One region of the Micromonospora sp. NPDC052213 genome, then DNA from elsewhere that is predicted to be linked to it. Evidence: riboswitches for the same ligand, from Rfam matches in the RefSeq annotation. Region 1 holds a riboswitch; the other holds the start of a gene.
What was found. A riboswitch is a leader RNA that binds a small molecule or an ion and turns the genes downstream of it on or off. The one in region 1 is predicted to bind cobalamin.
Positions count from the first base shown of each region.

Region 2: another riboswitch for cobalamin. It lies ahead of AB0L34_RS07635 (ABC transporter substrate-binding protein); the one in region 1 lies ahead of cobN (cobaltochelatase subunit CobN).

Region 1 is NZ_JBFAVI010000083.1:13,737-20,754, forward strand. Features, by position in the region: gene cobN (cobaltochelatase subunit CobN) at 1-1,665, opposite strand, end outside; cobalamin riboswitch at 2,032-2,161, opposite strand; gene AB0L34_RS20065 (response regulator transcription factor) at 2,269-2,925, opposite strand; gene AB0L34_RS20070 (sensor histidine kinase) at 2,918-4,069, opposite strand; gene AB0L34_RS20075 (serine hydrolase domain-containing protein) at 4,178-5,626, shown strand; gene AB0L34_RS20080 (MFS transporter) at 5,708-6,949, opposite strand.
Region 2 is NZ_JBFAVI010000019.1:14,503-21,520, reverse strand. Features, by position in the region: gene AB0L34_RS07655 (histidine kinase) at 85-1,596, opposite strand; gene AB0L34_RS07650 (hypothetical protein) at 1,795-2,160, opposite strand; gene AB0L34_RS07645 (ATP-binding cassette domain-containing protein) at 2,205-2,972, opposite strand; gene AB0L34_RS07640 (iron chelate uptake ABC transporter family permease subunit) at 2,972-4,120, opposite strand; gene AB0L34_RS07635 (ABC transporter substrate-binding protein) at 4,162-5,172, opposite strand; cobalamin riboswitch at 5,201-5,384, opposite strand; gene AB0L34_RS07630 (ATP-binding cassette domain-containing protein) at 5,467-6,180, opposite strand; gene AB0L34_RS07625 (ABC transporter ATP-binding protein) at 6,177-7,018, opposite strand, start outside.

The sequences.
Region 1 (7,018 bases):
GCCCTCGCCGGGGTCGTTGACGATGAACGGGTAGACCAGCGGCAGGTCGCCAAGGACGGCGTCGGGGGCGCAGTCGGCGGCCAGCCCGAGACCCTTGCCGGGCAGCCACTCCAGGGTGCCGTGCTTGCCCAGGTGCACCACCGCGTCCGCGCCGAAGCCGCCGTCGGTGGCGGGCGCGGCCAGCCAGCGGTACGCGGCCAGGTAGTGGTGGCTGGGCGGCAGGTCCGGGTCGTGGTAGATGGCGATCGGGTTCTCGCCGAAGCCGCGCGGCGGCTGGATCAGCAGCACCACGTTGCCGAAGCGCAGCCCGGCCAGCACGATGTCCCCGCCGTCGGTGTAGAGCCCGCCGGGCGGCTCCCCCCAGTGGGCGAGCATCCGCTCCCGCAGTTCCGCCGGTGCCTGGTCGAACCAGCGCCGGTACGTCGCCCCGGGCACCCGCGCCTCGGCGGCGGCGAGCTGTTCCGGGGTGAGCCACTCGACGTCGTGTCCCCCGGCGGCGATGAGGGCGTGGATGAGCGCGTCCCCGTCGTCGGGCACCGGGGCGTCGCCGAGGTGGTAGCCGGCCTCGGCGAGGGCGGCGAGCAGCCGGACCGCCGAGGCCGGGGTGTCCAGGCCGACGGCGTTGCCGACCCGGGAGTGCTTCGTCGGGTAGGAGCTGAGCACGACCGCGAGCCGCTTGTCGGCGTTGGGCACGTGCCGCAGGCGGGCGTGCCGCACGGCGATGCCGGCCACCCGGGCGGCCCGCTCCGGGTCGGCGACGTAGCTGGAGAGCCCGTCGGCGTCGATCCGCTTGAACGAGAACGGCACGGTGACGATCCGGCCGTCGAACTCGGGGATGGCCACCTGCATCGCGGCGTCCAGCGGGGACAGTCCGGCGTCGCTGCCGGCCCACTGCTCGCGGGTGCTGGTGAGGCAGAGCGCCTGGATCACCGGCACGTCGAGGGCGGCGAGCGCGCCCACGTCCCAGGCGTCCTCGTCGCCCCCGCCGGAGGCGTCGGCGGCGACCGTGCCGCCGGCGGCGAGCACGGTGACCAGCAGGGCGTCGCAGCGGCCGAAGAGCCCGAGCGGTCCCGCGCCGGCGGTGAGGCCGCGCAGCGAGCCGCAGAAGATCGGCAGGGGGTTGCCGCCGGCCGCGTCGACGGCGTCGGCGAGGGCGTCGACGAAGCCGGTGTTGCCGGCGAGGGCGTGCGCCCGGTAGAAGACGATCCCGACGGTCGGCCGGTCGGGCCGCACGGGACGGTCACCGTGGACGCCGTACGTCGGGGTGGGCGCGGGCGGGGCGAACCCCTCGCCGGTGAGCAGCACCGTGTCGGAGAGGAACCGGGCGAGCTGGGCGAGGTTCCCGGGGCCGCCCTCGACCAGGTAGGCCAACGCCTGGGTGGCCACCCCGGCGGGGACGGTGGAGGCCGCCATCAGGTCCGCGTCCGGCGCGGACTCGCCGCTGAGCACGACCGTGGGCACGCCGGAGGCCAGCACCGTGGCGAGCCCGTCCGGCCACGCCTGCCGGCCGCCGAGCAGGCGTACGACCGCGAGGTCCACGCCGTCGAGCAGCGCGGGCACGGCGTCGGCGGCGACCCGGGCGGGGTTGGCGAGGCGGTAGTCGGCGCCGCTGGCGCGGGCGGCGAGCAGGTCGGTGTCGGCGGTGGACAGCAGCAGGATGCGCACGGACGGCTCCGGAGAGTGACGCCCGGATCGACGCGAGGACGATCGGGCGGTACGAGGGATGGGCGCGGTTCAGCGGGTACGGCGGGCCGGGAAGCAGCTCACCGGCGGGCCGGCGGGGTCGGGCGGCGCGGTGCGGGCGTCAGGGACGGGCGACGTGTCCGACCGCTGCGGGGCGGCCGGGGGCGGGCACAGCACGGCCGGCCGGACGCGCGGCGCGGCGGCCGGACGGGGCTGCGGAAACGCGGCTGCTCGCCGGCACGCTGGCACGGCCGGGCACGATGCGACGATGATCGTCGATGGCGGAGACGCGGTGCGTCATCGGGTCCTCCTCGGGTGTCCACGCCCTGGGGTCACTCCCGACGGCCGAAGTATCCTGGCTCCCGGATCGACGCTCACCCCCGGTCTTCCAACCGCGCACGCACGGCCGTGACTCACGAGGGGGGATCGCTCCCCGGTGACAGTGGCGGGACCGCGCCGGAATCGCACCGGCTTCCTTCACTGCCGTCAGGCCGCGAATGCTGCCACACCCCCGGTCCCCGGGTCAACGCGACGGGATCGGACGCCGACCGGGCCGGCGCGGCGTGCGCGACGGTCGACGTCACCTCACCGGTCGGCGAGCCCCGACTCGTAGCCCGCGATCACCAGTTGCGCCCGGTCGCGGACGCCCAGCTTCGTCATCAACCGGCCGATGTGCGTCTTGACGGTGCCCCGGCTGAGGTGCAGGTGCTGCTCGATCTCGGTGTTGGACATCCCACGGGTGATCAACGTCAACACCTCCCGCTCCCGCGGGGTCACCCCGTCGAGCCGTCCCGGCGCCCGTCGGGCCGCCGGCATCCGGGTGAACTCGGCGATGAGCCGACGGGTGACGCTGGGGGCCAGCAGCGCCTCGCCCGCGGCGACCACCCTGATCGCGTCGAGCAGCCGTACGGGGGACGTGTCCTTGAGCAGGAAGCCGCTCGCCCCGGCCCGCAGCGCCCGGTACACGTAGTCGTCGAGGTCGAAGGTGGTGAGGACGAGCACCCGGGGCGCGTCCCGGCCGGCGGTGACCTGCTCGGTGGCGGTGATGCCGTCCATCTCGGGCATCCGGACGTCCATCAGCACCACCTCGGGCGCGTGCGTCCTGGCGAGTTCGACGGCCGCCCGCCCGGTGCCCGCCTCGGCCACCACGGTCATTCCCGGGGTGGCGTCGACCAGCAGCCGGAGGGTGCCGCGCAGCAGCACGTCGTCGTCGGCCAGGAGCACGCGTACGGGCTCACCCATCGTCCGACACCGCCGGGGTGAACGGCAGCCGGGCGCGCACGGCGAAGCCACCGCCGGGCTCGACGCCGGCCTCCAGGGTGCCGCCGTGCATCACGGCACGCTCGCGCATGCCCCGCAGCCCGTGGCCGGGCGGCCCGACGGCGCGCCCCGACCCCCCGTCGTCGACGACGGCGACGGCCAGCACCCCGGGCTCGACCGCCACGGCGAGCCGGCAGCGGGTCGGGCCGGCGTGGCGCAGCACGTTGGTGAGTGCCTCCTGCACGATGCGGTACGCCGAGACCTGCACGGCCGCGGGCACCCGGGTCAGGTCGGCCGCCCGGTCGACGTCGACGGTGACACCGGCGGACCGGACGGCCTCGACCAGCGGGTCGAGTTCGGCGAAGCTCGGCGCGGTGTCGGCCGGGTCGCGCAGCGCGCCGAGCACGACCCGGATGTCGTCGAGCGCGCTCCGGCTGACCCGCTCGATCGTGCCCAGGGCGGCCCGGCCCTGCTCGGGATGGCTGTCCGCCAGGTGGTTGGCGACGGCCGCCTTCATGGCGATCAGGCTGAGGCTGTGCCCGACCACGTCGTGGATGTCCCGGGCGATGCGCAGCCGTTCCTCGGCCACCGCCTGGTCGGCACGCGACGCGGCGAGTTGGGCGACGTGACGTCGACGGGCGCGCACCGCGCGGGCGAGCGCCCACGAAGCGGCGACGACGGTCGCGGCGTAGAGCAGGACCGGGACCGGCGTGGCGGCGAACGACTCCTCCCCCGCCCGGGTCGGGACGATCGGCAGCCCGGGGACCGTGCCGCCCGCCAGCCCCGCGCCCGTGAGGGCGGCCAGCACCACGACGAGCGCCGACACGCCGTCCCGGGTGGAGGTGACCAGCGCGACCGGGTAGAGCGCGAACGCGACCGCGAACACCACCGCGTCGCCGGCCGCCCCGACGGCGACCGCCACCGCCCCCGCCAGCACCACGACGGCGAGCACCGGCGCCGGCCAGCGCCGGCGGACGGCGAGCGGAGCCCCGAACAGCACCGCCAGGCCACCGGCGAGCGCCGGGGCGCCGGGCGTCCGGAACACCGTGAGGAGCACGAGGGCGACGCCCACCAGCGCGTCGAACGCCATCAACTGCCGCAGCCCGAGCCGCCCCGAGGTGACCACCGGACCACCGTATCCACCGGCCGGCCGGCGGGCGTCGGACCACGGTCCGATCCCGGGTTCGGACCACGATCCGATGTGCGGGGTCCCCGACCGGCCGAGACTCCGACCATGATCACGCGACTCCTCGTCCTGGCCGGTGCCGCGGCGCTCGCCGCGTCGCCCGCCCCGGCGGCCCCGGCCGCGCCCCCGGCCGGGATCGACGCCGCCGCCGTCGACGCCGCCGTCCGCCAGTACCGCGACGCCACCGGGCTGCCCGGCGCCGCGGTGGCCGTCACCCGGGGGACCGAGGTGGTGCACGCCGCCGGGTACGGCCACACCCCCGCCGGCGACCCGATCACGGCGCGCACCCCGATGGCCGTGGCGTCGGTGAGCAAGTCGTTCACCGCCCTCGCCGTGATGCAGCTGGTCGAGGCGGGCCGGGTGGAACTCGACGGGCCGGTCCACCGGCACCTGCCGGAGTTCACGATGGACGACCCCCGGGCGGCCCGGATCACCGTGCGGCAGCTGCTCGACCAGACCTCCGGGATGTCGGACACGACGTTCCCCGCGTTCACCAGGCGCCAGCCGGGTTCGCTGCGGGAGGCCGTCGCGGGGATGCGTACGGCCCGGTTGGCCGCCGCCCCCGGCACGAGGTGGGAGTACCACAACCCGAACTTCCAGGTGGCCGCACGACTCGTCGAGGTGGTCAGCGGGCTGCCGTTCGACGAGTACCTGCGGACGCGGGTCTTCGCCCCGCTCGGCATGACCGACAGTCGCACCCTCGACGTGGCCGCCGACCTGCCGTCGAGCGCGCGCGGCCACCTCATGGTCCTCGGCAGGCCGGTCGCCCTGCCCGAGCCGCCGGCCTTCGGCAACGGCTCCGGCGGGGTGCTCAGCTCGGCGCACGACATGGCGGCGTGGCTGATCGCGCAGGGCAACCAGGGTCGCGGTCCGGAGGGCACGGCGGTCGTCTCCCCGGCGGGCCTCGCCACGCTGCACCGCCCGTCCGCGGTCTCCGACTCCTACGCCCTCGGCTGGTTCGTGGAGAAGACCGGATCGGGGGCGCCGATGATCGCGCACAGCGGTGACCTGTTCACCTCGACGGCGTACCAGGCGCTGCTGCCCGCGTCCGGCTACGGGGTCGCGGTCATGGCGAACACCGGACTGGCGTACGGCCACGCGTCGGCCCTCGCCGAGCGGCTCATCGCGCTGATCGAGGGAACGCCGGCGCCCTCGGCGGGCACGCCGCTCGTGGTCGTCGACGCCGTGCTGCTGGTGCTGGCGGTCGCCTGCGCCGCACTCACCGGCCGGGGCGTGCTCCGGTCACGCCGCTGGGCCGCCGGCCGGACGGTACGCCCCTGGACGCTGGTACGGCTGCTTCCGCTGCTCGCGCCGCTGCCGCTGCTCGCCTCGATCCACCGGGTGGTCGGTTGGCTCTACCGGGGGCGTGACGTCGCCTGGATCCAGGTGGCGTACATCTATCCGACGTTCATGGTGCTGCTGGTCACCGCGACGCTCGGCTGCGCCGCCGTCCTCGTGGCCCGGCTCGTCGGACTCGGACGTCGCGGGCGCGGCTGACGACAGGCACGGCCCTGCCGGTGAGCCGACCGTTCGCGCCCGCCGGCCGGGTCGCCGGGGCGGTGAGGGACAACGCCTCCGTCAGGCCGGGTCGGCCGGCGCGGAGGGCCGGGACGCGACGCTCCAGGCGACGGTCGCGGCCACCGCGACGGCGCCGCTGAAGAGGAACGGCGCGTCCAGGCCCAGGCCGGCGGCCAGCGCGCCGCCGGCGAGCGCCCCCAGCGCGGTGCAGCCGTAGGTGAGGACCCGGGAGGCGGCGACCACCCGGCCGAGCAGGTCGCCGGGCACGAGGCGCTGCCGGAGCGACAGCGCGGCCACGTTGAGGACGGCGAACGCCGCGCTGGTGCTGACGACGACCGCCACGGCGGCGACCCGGTGCGGCGCGACGACCAGGAGCGCCGGCGCTCCGGCGGTGACCGCCATCGACCACGTCAGCACGTGCCGGTGCCGGAAGCGGGCGATCAGCCGGTCGGCGACGAGGGAGCCGGCGAGGCCGCCGCCCGCGCCGGTGGCCAGCAGCAGGCCGAAGCCGAGCGCGCCGAGGCCGAGGCTGTCCCGCGCGTACAACACGAAGATCGCGAACCAGGCGCTGTCCGCGGCGGCGACGGCCGCGCCGACGAGCACGAGCGTACGGAGCACGGACTGCCGGGCCAGCCACCGCAGCCCGGCGAGCGCCCCGTCCCGCGCGGGGGCGGCCGCGCCGCCGGACGGCCCGCCGGCACCGGCTCCCGGGGCCGGGCGGGCGAGGGTCAGCGGCAGGGACAGCACGAGCATGACGGCCAACGCGAGGGAGGCGCCGTTGACGGCGAACGGCAGTGCCGCCCCCGCGACGAACAGCAGCGCGCCGACCGGCGGGCCGACGAACTCGTTGCCCACGATCTCGCCCGCCACGAGACGACCGTTGGCCTTCTCCAGCTGCGCGTCGTCCACCAGTCGGGGAACGGCGGTCTGGGCGGCGGTGTCGCGCAGGGTCTCGCCGACGCCGAGCAGGAACGCGGCGACGACGACGAGGCCGATCGGCGCCCTGCCCACCGCGACGGTCAGGGCCAACGTCGACAGGACCAGGACCCGGCCCACGTCGGCAGCGGCGATGATCTCCCGGGCTCCCCTGCGGTCCGCGAGCGCTCCGGCGAGCAGGCCGGTGACCAACCAGGGCAGGAACTGCGCCGCGGCCACGGCGGCCACCGCCACCGGGTCGTCGCTCAGCGCGGCGGCGAGGAGCGGGAACGCCGCCACCCGGATGCCGTCGCCCAGGTTGGCCAGGGCGGCGGCGGTCCAGAATGTCCAGAAGGGACGGCCCAGGGCCGACGACCGGTCAGCCATGCCGGAAACCCTACCGCCCGCCCCGTCCCCACGGGCGGCGCCGCCGGGCAGGGGCGCCCGCCGCGACAC
Region 2 (7,018 bases), on a different contig from region 1:
GGCGCCGTACGCGACGATCGCGGCCTGCACCCGGTTCCGCCCGCCGAGCCGGGCGAAGATGCGACACGTCGTCGCCGGCCGCCGTCAGTCGGACATCCGGTCCTTGGTCAGCAGCCGACCCTCGACGAAGCAGAGCCGGTAGGCGGCCTGGCCGAGGGGGAAGTTGCCGTCGGTGTAGAACTCGCAGGAGCCGCCCGGGGGAAGCGGCCAGTCCGCCGGGTCCGGCCGTTCGACGACCTGACGGTCCGGCAGCAGGCCCCGCAGTTCGGTGCGGTGCTGACCGATCCGCATCCGGTCGAAGTCCGCCGGAGCGAGGACCGCGTCGAAGGTGGCGAACGGGTAGTAGGCCAGTGACAGCACGCCGGCGACCACCACCGGGGCGGTCACCGCGACCACGAGGCTGCGCCGCACCCGCCGCCGCGCCTCACGCAACCTGGTCGCCGACGCCGGCCGGAGCGGACGTACGCCCTCGTCGGCGTCGACCGACGCGGCACCGGCGGCGTGGGGCAGGCGGGCGGTGACCTCGAAACCGCCGCCTCGTGGCCCGGCGCTCAGCGCACCACCGGCCAGCCGTACCCGCTCCCGCAGGCCCAGCAGGCCGGAACCCGTCGAGGACACGCCGGGCAGCAGATCGCCCGGCGGCGGCTCGTTGACCACGCTCACCACCGTCTGCTCGGCCGAGCGGGTCAGCACGACGGTCACGGCGGCGCCCGGCGCGTGCCGGGTGGCGTTGGTCAGCGCCTCCTGGACCACCCGGTACACCGCCCGCTCGACCATCGGCGGTGCCGGCGTGTCGGGCCCGTCCCAGCTGAACCGGACCGGCATCCCGGCGTCGCGGGCCCGCCCCACGAGGTCGGCGACACCTTCGGCGGCCGGCCGGGTCGGAGCCGGCGCGCCGTCCTCGCGGAGCACGCCGATGATCTGGGCGAGCTGCTCGGTCGCGGCGGTGACGCTGGCACGCAGCTCCCCCGCCGCCCGCCGGTGCCGCTCGTCGAGATCGGTGGCCAGCTCCAGCCCGCCGGCCTGCAACGCGATCAGGGCCAAGTCGTGGCCCAGGGAGTCGTGCATGTCCTGCGCGATGCGGGTCCGCTCCCGCATCCGGACCCGCTCGGCGGCGGCGCGCTGCTGCCGTTCGAGCAGGTCGGCGTGTTCCCAGCCGGCGTGGACGAGCGCCCGTTGCTGGCGGCGGTAGCGGCCGACCAGCCAGGGGAACACCCCGACGAAGAGCAGGGTGGTGGTGAGGAAGAACCAGGTGGTCACGCCCGAGCCGAGGACGCCGGCCGTCAGCGCGGTCCCGCCCGCCGCGATCGCGGCGAACGTGTACGCGGCCGGCCGGGCCCGGGGCATCCGCAGACCCACCAGGTAGCTCATCACCGGAACGGCGAACACGAAGTTGCCCTCGAACGCGGTCGGCACCACGACGATGAGCAGGGAGACCGTCGGGTGGTGCCGGCTGACCACCACCGCGAGGGCCATCAGCAGGAGCGAGCCCGCCAGCCGCCAGCCGGCGTACGGGCCGGTCGGGGCGACGACCAGGTCCCAGGCGATCGGCGCCGACAGGACCGCCCAGAGCGACACGTCGGACAGGGCCTCCACCCACGATCCCCCTGGCCGACGCCGTCGCGCGTACCCGGCCCACCCGCCGGAGGGCGGCCCGCCGGAGCGGAGAAAAGACAGCCGCCGCCCGCCGCGCCACCAACCTGCCACGCGGCCCAGGCTACAAAGCCCACCACCCGCGTCGTCACCCACGAAAGTCAGGTCGTCGGCACGACGGCCCGGGCAGCCCCCACCGCCTCACCCGCCGGTGGGGAGCATCGGAGTGACCACCGACAGCTCCAGGGCGACGGGCAGCGGCGCGACGCCCGGCCCGCCGGCGCGTACCCAGTCGGTGATGTCGTCGACCACGGAGTCGTGCAGGACGAGGCCGAACCAGACCGGCCGCGCGCCGGCCCGTCGCGCCGGCGGCGCGGGGTGGACGACGACCAGGTTGGACTGCGCGCAGAGGTCGAGGCAGGCGCTGACGCGTACCCGGTGCGGCGCCGGCAGCGCGGCCCGCAGTCGCCGCAGCTGCGCGTCGTGGTCGACGGCGGGGTGTTTGCGCGTGCTGCCACAGCAGCAGTCCCGGCACACGGTGACCAGACAGCCCGGTGCGACGGTCATGTCCGACTCCTTGGTCCCGGTCGAGCCCGGCGGCACGTGCCGGGTCATGACGCGGGCGGGTGGTAGGTGATGGTGGGCCGCCCGGTGCCCGGGTGCGTCGCCACGTCGGCCTGGACGCCGTAGACGTCGGCGAGCAGCCCGGGAGTGAGGACCTCGGCGGGCGGGCCGGCGGCGACGACCCGGCCGGCGGCGAGGACGACCACCGTGTCGCAGAACATGGCGGCCAGGTTGAGGTCGTGCAGCGCGGCGAGGGTGGTGACCCCGGTGCGGCGGACCAGGTGCAGCAGTTGCAACTGGTGGCCGATGTCGAGGTGGTTGGTGGGCTCGTCGAGCAGCAGCAGGAGCGGTTGCTGGGCGAGCGCGCGGGCCAGCTGGACCCGCTGCCGTTCGCCGCCTGAGAGGGTGTGCCAGCGACGATCGGCGTACCCGTCGAGGTCGACCCGGGTCAGCGCGTCGGCCGCGGCGGCGCGGTCGGCGTCGCTGTCCGACCATCGCGAGCGTCGGTGCGGGGTACGGCCGAGCAGCACCACCTCCCCGACGGTGAGGTCCAGGTCGGTGTCGGCGTGCTGGGCGAGCAGCGCGGCACGGCGGGCCAGCGCGGCACGGGGCAGGGCGGCGACGTCGTCGCCACCGACGGTGACCCGTCCGCTGTCGGGCGTGGCGAGCCGGGCGACGATCCGCAGCAGGGTGGTCTTGCCGCAGCCATTGGGGCCGAGCAGCCCGACGAGGCTGCCCGCCGGCACGGCGCAGGTGACGCCGTCGAGGATCCGCCGGGCCGCGACGGCCCAGGACACGTCGGTGACGGTGAGCATCAGTCGCGCGCCTTCCGGCGCCCGGCCCACCGTCCCCGGGGCCGCCGCGAGTCTGCCGGCCGCGCCCGGTGCAGCAGGACCACGAACGCGGGCACCCCGAGCAGCGCCGTCAGCACGCCGACCGGCAGTTCCCGGGGCGCGAACAGGGTCCGCGCGGCGGTGTCCACCCAGACCATGAAGATCGCGCCGGCGAGGACGACGACGGGCAGCAGGCGCCGGTGGTCCGCGCCGGTGAGGAACCGGGCGGCGTGCGGCAGGATCAGCCCGACGAAACCCACCGCGCCGCTGATGGCGACCAGCGCCGCGGTGAGCAGCGCGGTGGCGACCAGCAGCAGCCACCGGACCCGGGTGACGGGCACGCCGAGGGTCTCGGCGGCGTCCTCGCCGAAGGCGAAGGCGTTGAGCGTGCGGGCGTACGCCGCCACGAGGGCGAGCACGGCGGCCAGCACCGGTACCGCCCAGGCCAGGGCGGCCCAGTCGACGCGGGCCAGCGAGCCGGAGAGCCAGAAGGTGATGCTCTGCGTGGCGTGCGGGTCGGCGACCCAGACGATGACGAACGACGTCGCCGCCCCGCACAGCTGCGCGACGGCGACCCCGGCCAGCACCACCCGGGTGGGCGCCAGCGCGGCCCGCCGGCCGGCCACCACCGCCACGACGGCGAACGCGGCCAGCGCGCCGGTGAAGGCGCCCCCGGTGAGCGTCGCGACCCCGCCGCCGACGCCGAGGACGAGCACCGCGACCGCGCCGAGCGACGCCCCGGAGGAGACCCCGAGCAGGTACGGGTCGGCCAGCGGGTTGCGGGTGACGGTCTGCGTCACCGCCCCGACGGCCGCCAGCCCGGCGCCCACCACCGCGGCGCCGAGCACCCGGGGCAGGCGCAGCCGCCAGACGATGTGCTCGCGCAGCAGCGGCACGTCGGCGTGGGCCAGGCCCAGGCGGTCGGCCACGACGGCCCAGACCGTCGACACGGGGATGTCGGCCGGCCCGACGGTGACGGCCGCGCCGATCGACACGACCAGACCCGCCAGCAACGTGACCAGCAGCGCGACCGTGCCCACGGGACGGGCGGGCCGGCCGCGCCGGACCCCGGAGGCGGTGGCGCCGGGGTCCGCGCCGGCCCGACCGCGCACGGCGAGGCGACGGGGCACGGCGAGACGGTGGGCCACGGCGGTACGGCGCGCCACGGCGGTCAGCGGCCCGCTCCGGCGGGAAGCTGCGCCACCCCCGCGGCGAGCGCCTCGACGCCGAGCACCGCCCGCACCCCGGCGGAGGTGGACGAGAACGGGACGACGACGAACCGCTGCCCGGCCACCGCGGGCAGGTCCCTGAGGGTGGGGTGCCGGGCCAGGAACGCCTGCTTCGCGGCGGCCGGGTCCCAGGTCGCGTCGACCAGCACGATCGCGTCGGGGTCGCGCGCGACGGCGCTCTCCCAACTGGTGTCGGCCCAGCCGCCGGCGAGGTCGCCGAAGGCGTTGTCGACCCCGACCGCCGACATGATCATGTTGGGGCTGCCGCAGCAGGCGCCCACGCTCGGGGCGTCGGTGCCGGCGTCCCACCAGAGCACGGAGACGTCCCCCCGCGTGCCGTCGAGCCTGGCGGCAGCGGCGGCGATCCGGGCGCGGTGGTCGGCGATGAGCCTCTCGGCCCGCTCCGGCACCCCGAAGACGGCCGCGACGTCCCGGATCTCGGCGAACACGTCCTCGACGGTGAGCTTCCCCGGCCGGTGCTGCTTCGGGCACCCGGCGGGTGAGAGGTAGGTGCCGATACCGAGTTCCGCCAGGGCGGCCCGGTCGCCGACGCCCTCGTCGCCGAAGGCGCTGTGGAACGAGGCGTAGACGAAGTCCGGCGCCGTCTCCAGGAGTTTCTCCTTGGCCGGGTACTTTCCGGACAGCACCGGCACCGATGCGTACGCGGCGGCGTGCTCCGGCAGGATCGCGTCGTCCAGGTACGCCGTGCCGGCCATGCGGTCGGCCAGGCCGAGCGCCAGCATGATCTCGGTGGCGGGCTGGTTCAGGGTGACCGCCCGCTGGGGCGGGGCGGCGACGGTGACCGGCGTGCCGCAGTTGGTCAGGGTGGCCGGCGCGCCGGACGCCGGGGCGGGGTCGTCGTCCGTGGCGCAGGCGCCGAGCAGGACGAGGAGGACGGACAGGGGCGCGGCTACGCGCCGGGACAGGGTGGACCGCACAGCGCGTACGCGCATCGGGACCGCCTTCCAGCACCTCGTGGACGGGTCATCGCAGTGCCGTGGCCGGTCTCCTGGCTGACGGGAGGTGCGTCCGTGGCCGGCCTTCCCAGGCGTGCGACACGCCCAGTGACCTCTGACGACGAGGGCCGCGGACTTCCCGATCACAGTGGCGAGGGCCGCACCGGTCTTCCACCGGCTTCCCGAACACCACGGCAGCGTCACCCTAGCCTGCGCCCGGCCCCGAATGCCACGGTGACGAATGCCATGGAGCGGCCTTTTCGCCACTGTGGACGGTGCGACGCGCGGCGTTCACGCCCCCGGCGGCGGCGGGAGGTCGACGACCCGGGTCGCCCAGCGGGCCATCAGGGCCGGGTCGTGGGTGATCAGCAGGACCCCGGCGCCGCGCTGTCGCTGGTAGTCGGTGATGACGGCGGCGAGGTGGGCCTGGGTGGAGGCGTCGAGCATGGCGGTGGCCTCGTCGCAGAGCAGGTAGGCCGGCCGGTGCACGAGCGCCCGGGCGAGGCAGGCCCGTTGCAGCTGCCCGTCGCTGACCGCGTGCGGGCGGCGGGCGAGCAGGTCCGCGGTGAGGCCGACGAGGTCGGCCAGCTCGGCCGCGCGGGCCCTGGCCTGCTCGGCCGGTACGCCGGTGGCGCGGAGCGGTTCGGCGACGATGTCCGCGAGGCTGAGCCGCGGGTCGGTGGCGGCGCGTGGGCTCTGGAACAGGATCGCGACGCGGGTGCGGACGGCCGCCGGCAGCCGGTGGCGGACTCCGGCAACCCGGTGGCCATCGAGGGTGACGTGCCCGGCGTCGGGGGCGTGCAGCAGGGCGAGTACCCGGGCCAGGGTGGACTTGCCGCTGCCCGAGGGCCCGTGCAGCCCGACCGTCTCGCCGGGGGCGACGTGCAGGTCGACGCGGTCGAGAACGCGCTGTCGACCGTAGGCGACGGTGACCTGGTGGGCGGCGAGCGCGGTGGCGGTCGCCTCCGGTCCGACGTGTCGACGGGTGGCCGTGGTCGTGGTCATGCCGGCGCTCCGACGGGCAGCGGGTGGTGGCAGGCGACCTGGCCGGAGCCGTCCACGACCGGGGTGGGCGGCGTACGGCAGATGTCGGTGGCGCGGTCGCAGCGCGGGGCGAAGGCGCAGCCGGCGGGCAGGTCGGTGAGCATCGGCGGGTGGCCGGGCACGGGGCGGAACGCCCGCTCGGGCAGGGCGTCGAGCAGGCCGGCGGTGTAGGGGTGGGCGGGCGCGGCGAACAGCGCCTCGGTGGGCCGGCGCTCGACGACCCGGCTGGCGTACATGACGGCGACGGTGTCGGCGACGCGGCGGGCGGCGGCCAGGTCGTGGGTGATGAGCAGGACGGCGTTGCCGGCGTCGCAGCGGCGGCGCAGCAGGTCGAGGGTGTGGTCGACCAGGGGCCGGTCGAGGCCGGTGGTGGGTTCGTCGGCGAGCAGCAGCGGTGGGTCGGGGGCGAGCGCGAGGGCGGTGGCCAGGCGTTGCGCCATGCCGCCGGACAACTCGTGGGGGTAGCGGTCGAGGTCGGCGGGGTCGAGCCCGACGTCGGCGGCGACCCGCTCGGCCGCCGAGGGCGCGTCGCGGCGGGCGTGCCCGTGGGCGCGCAGGGTCTCCGCCAGCAGCCGCCGGCCGGTGCGTACGGGGGTCAGTGCGGTGGCGGGGCTCTGCGGCACCAGCCCCACCGCGCGGCCGCGTACGGCGCGGGCGAGGTGGCGCTCGGTGCAGCCGATCAGGTCGACCTGGTCCCCGCCGGGCGGGCGCAGCCGGGCGTGGCCCGTGACGGTGGCGTTGCCGGGGAGCAGGCCGAGCAGGGCGTGGGCGAGCACCGACTTGCCGCAGCCGGACTCCC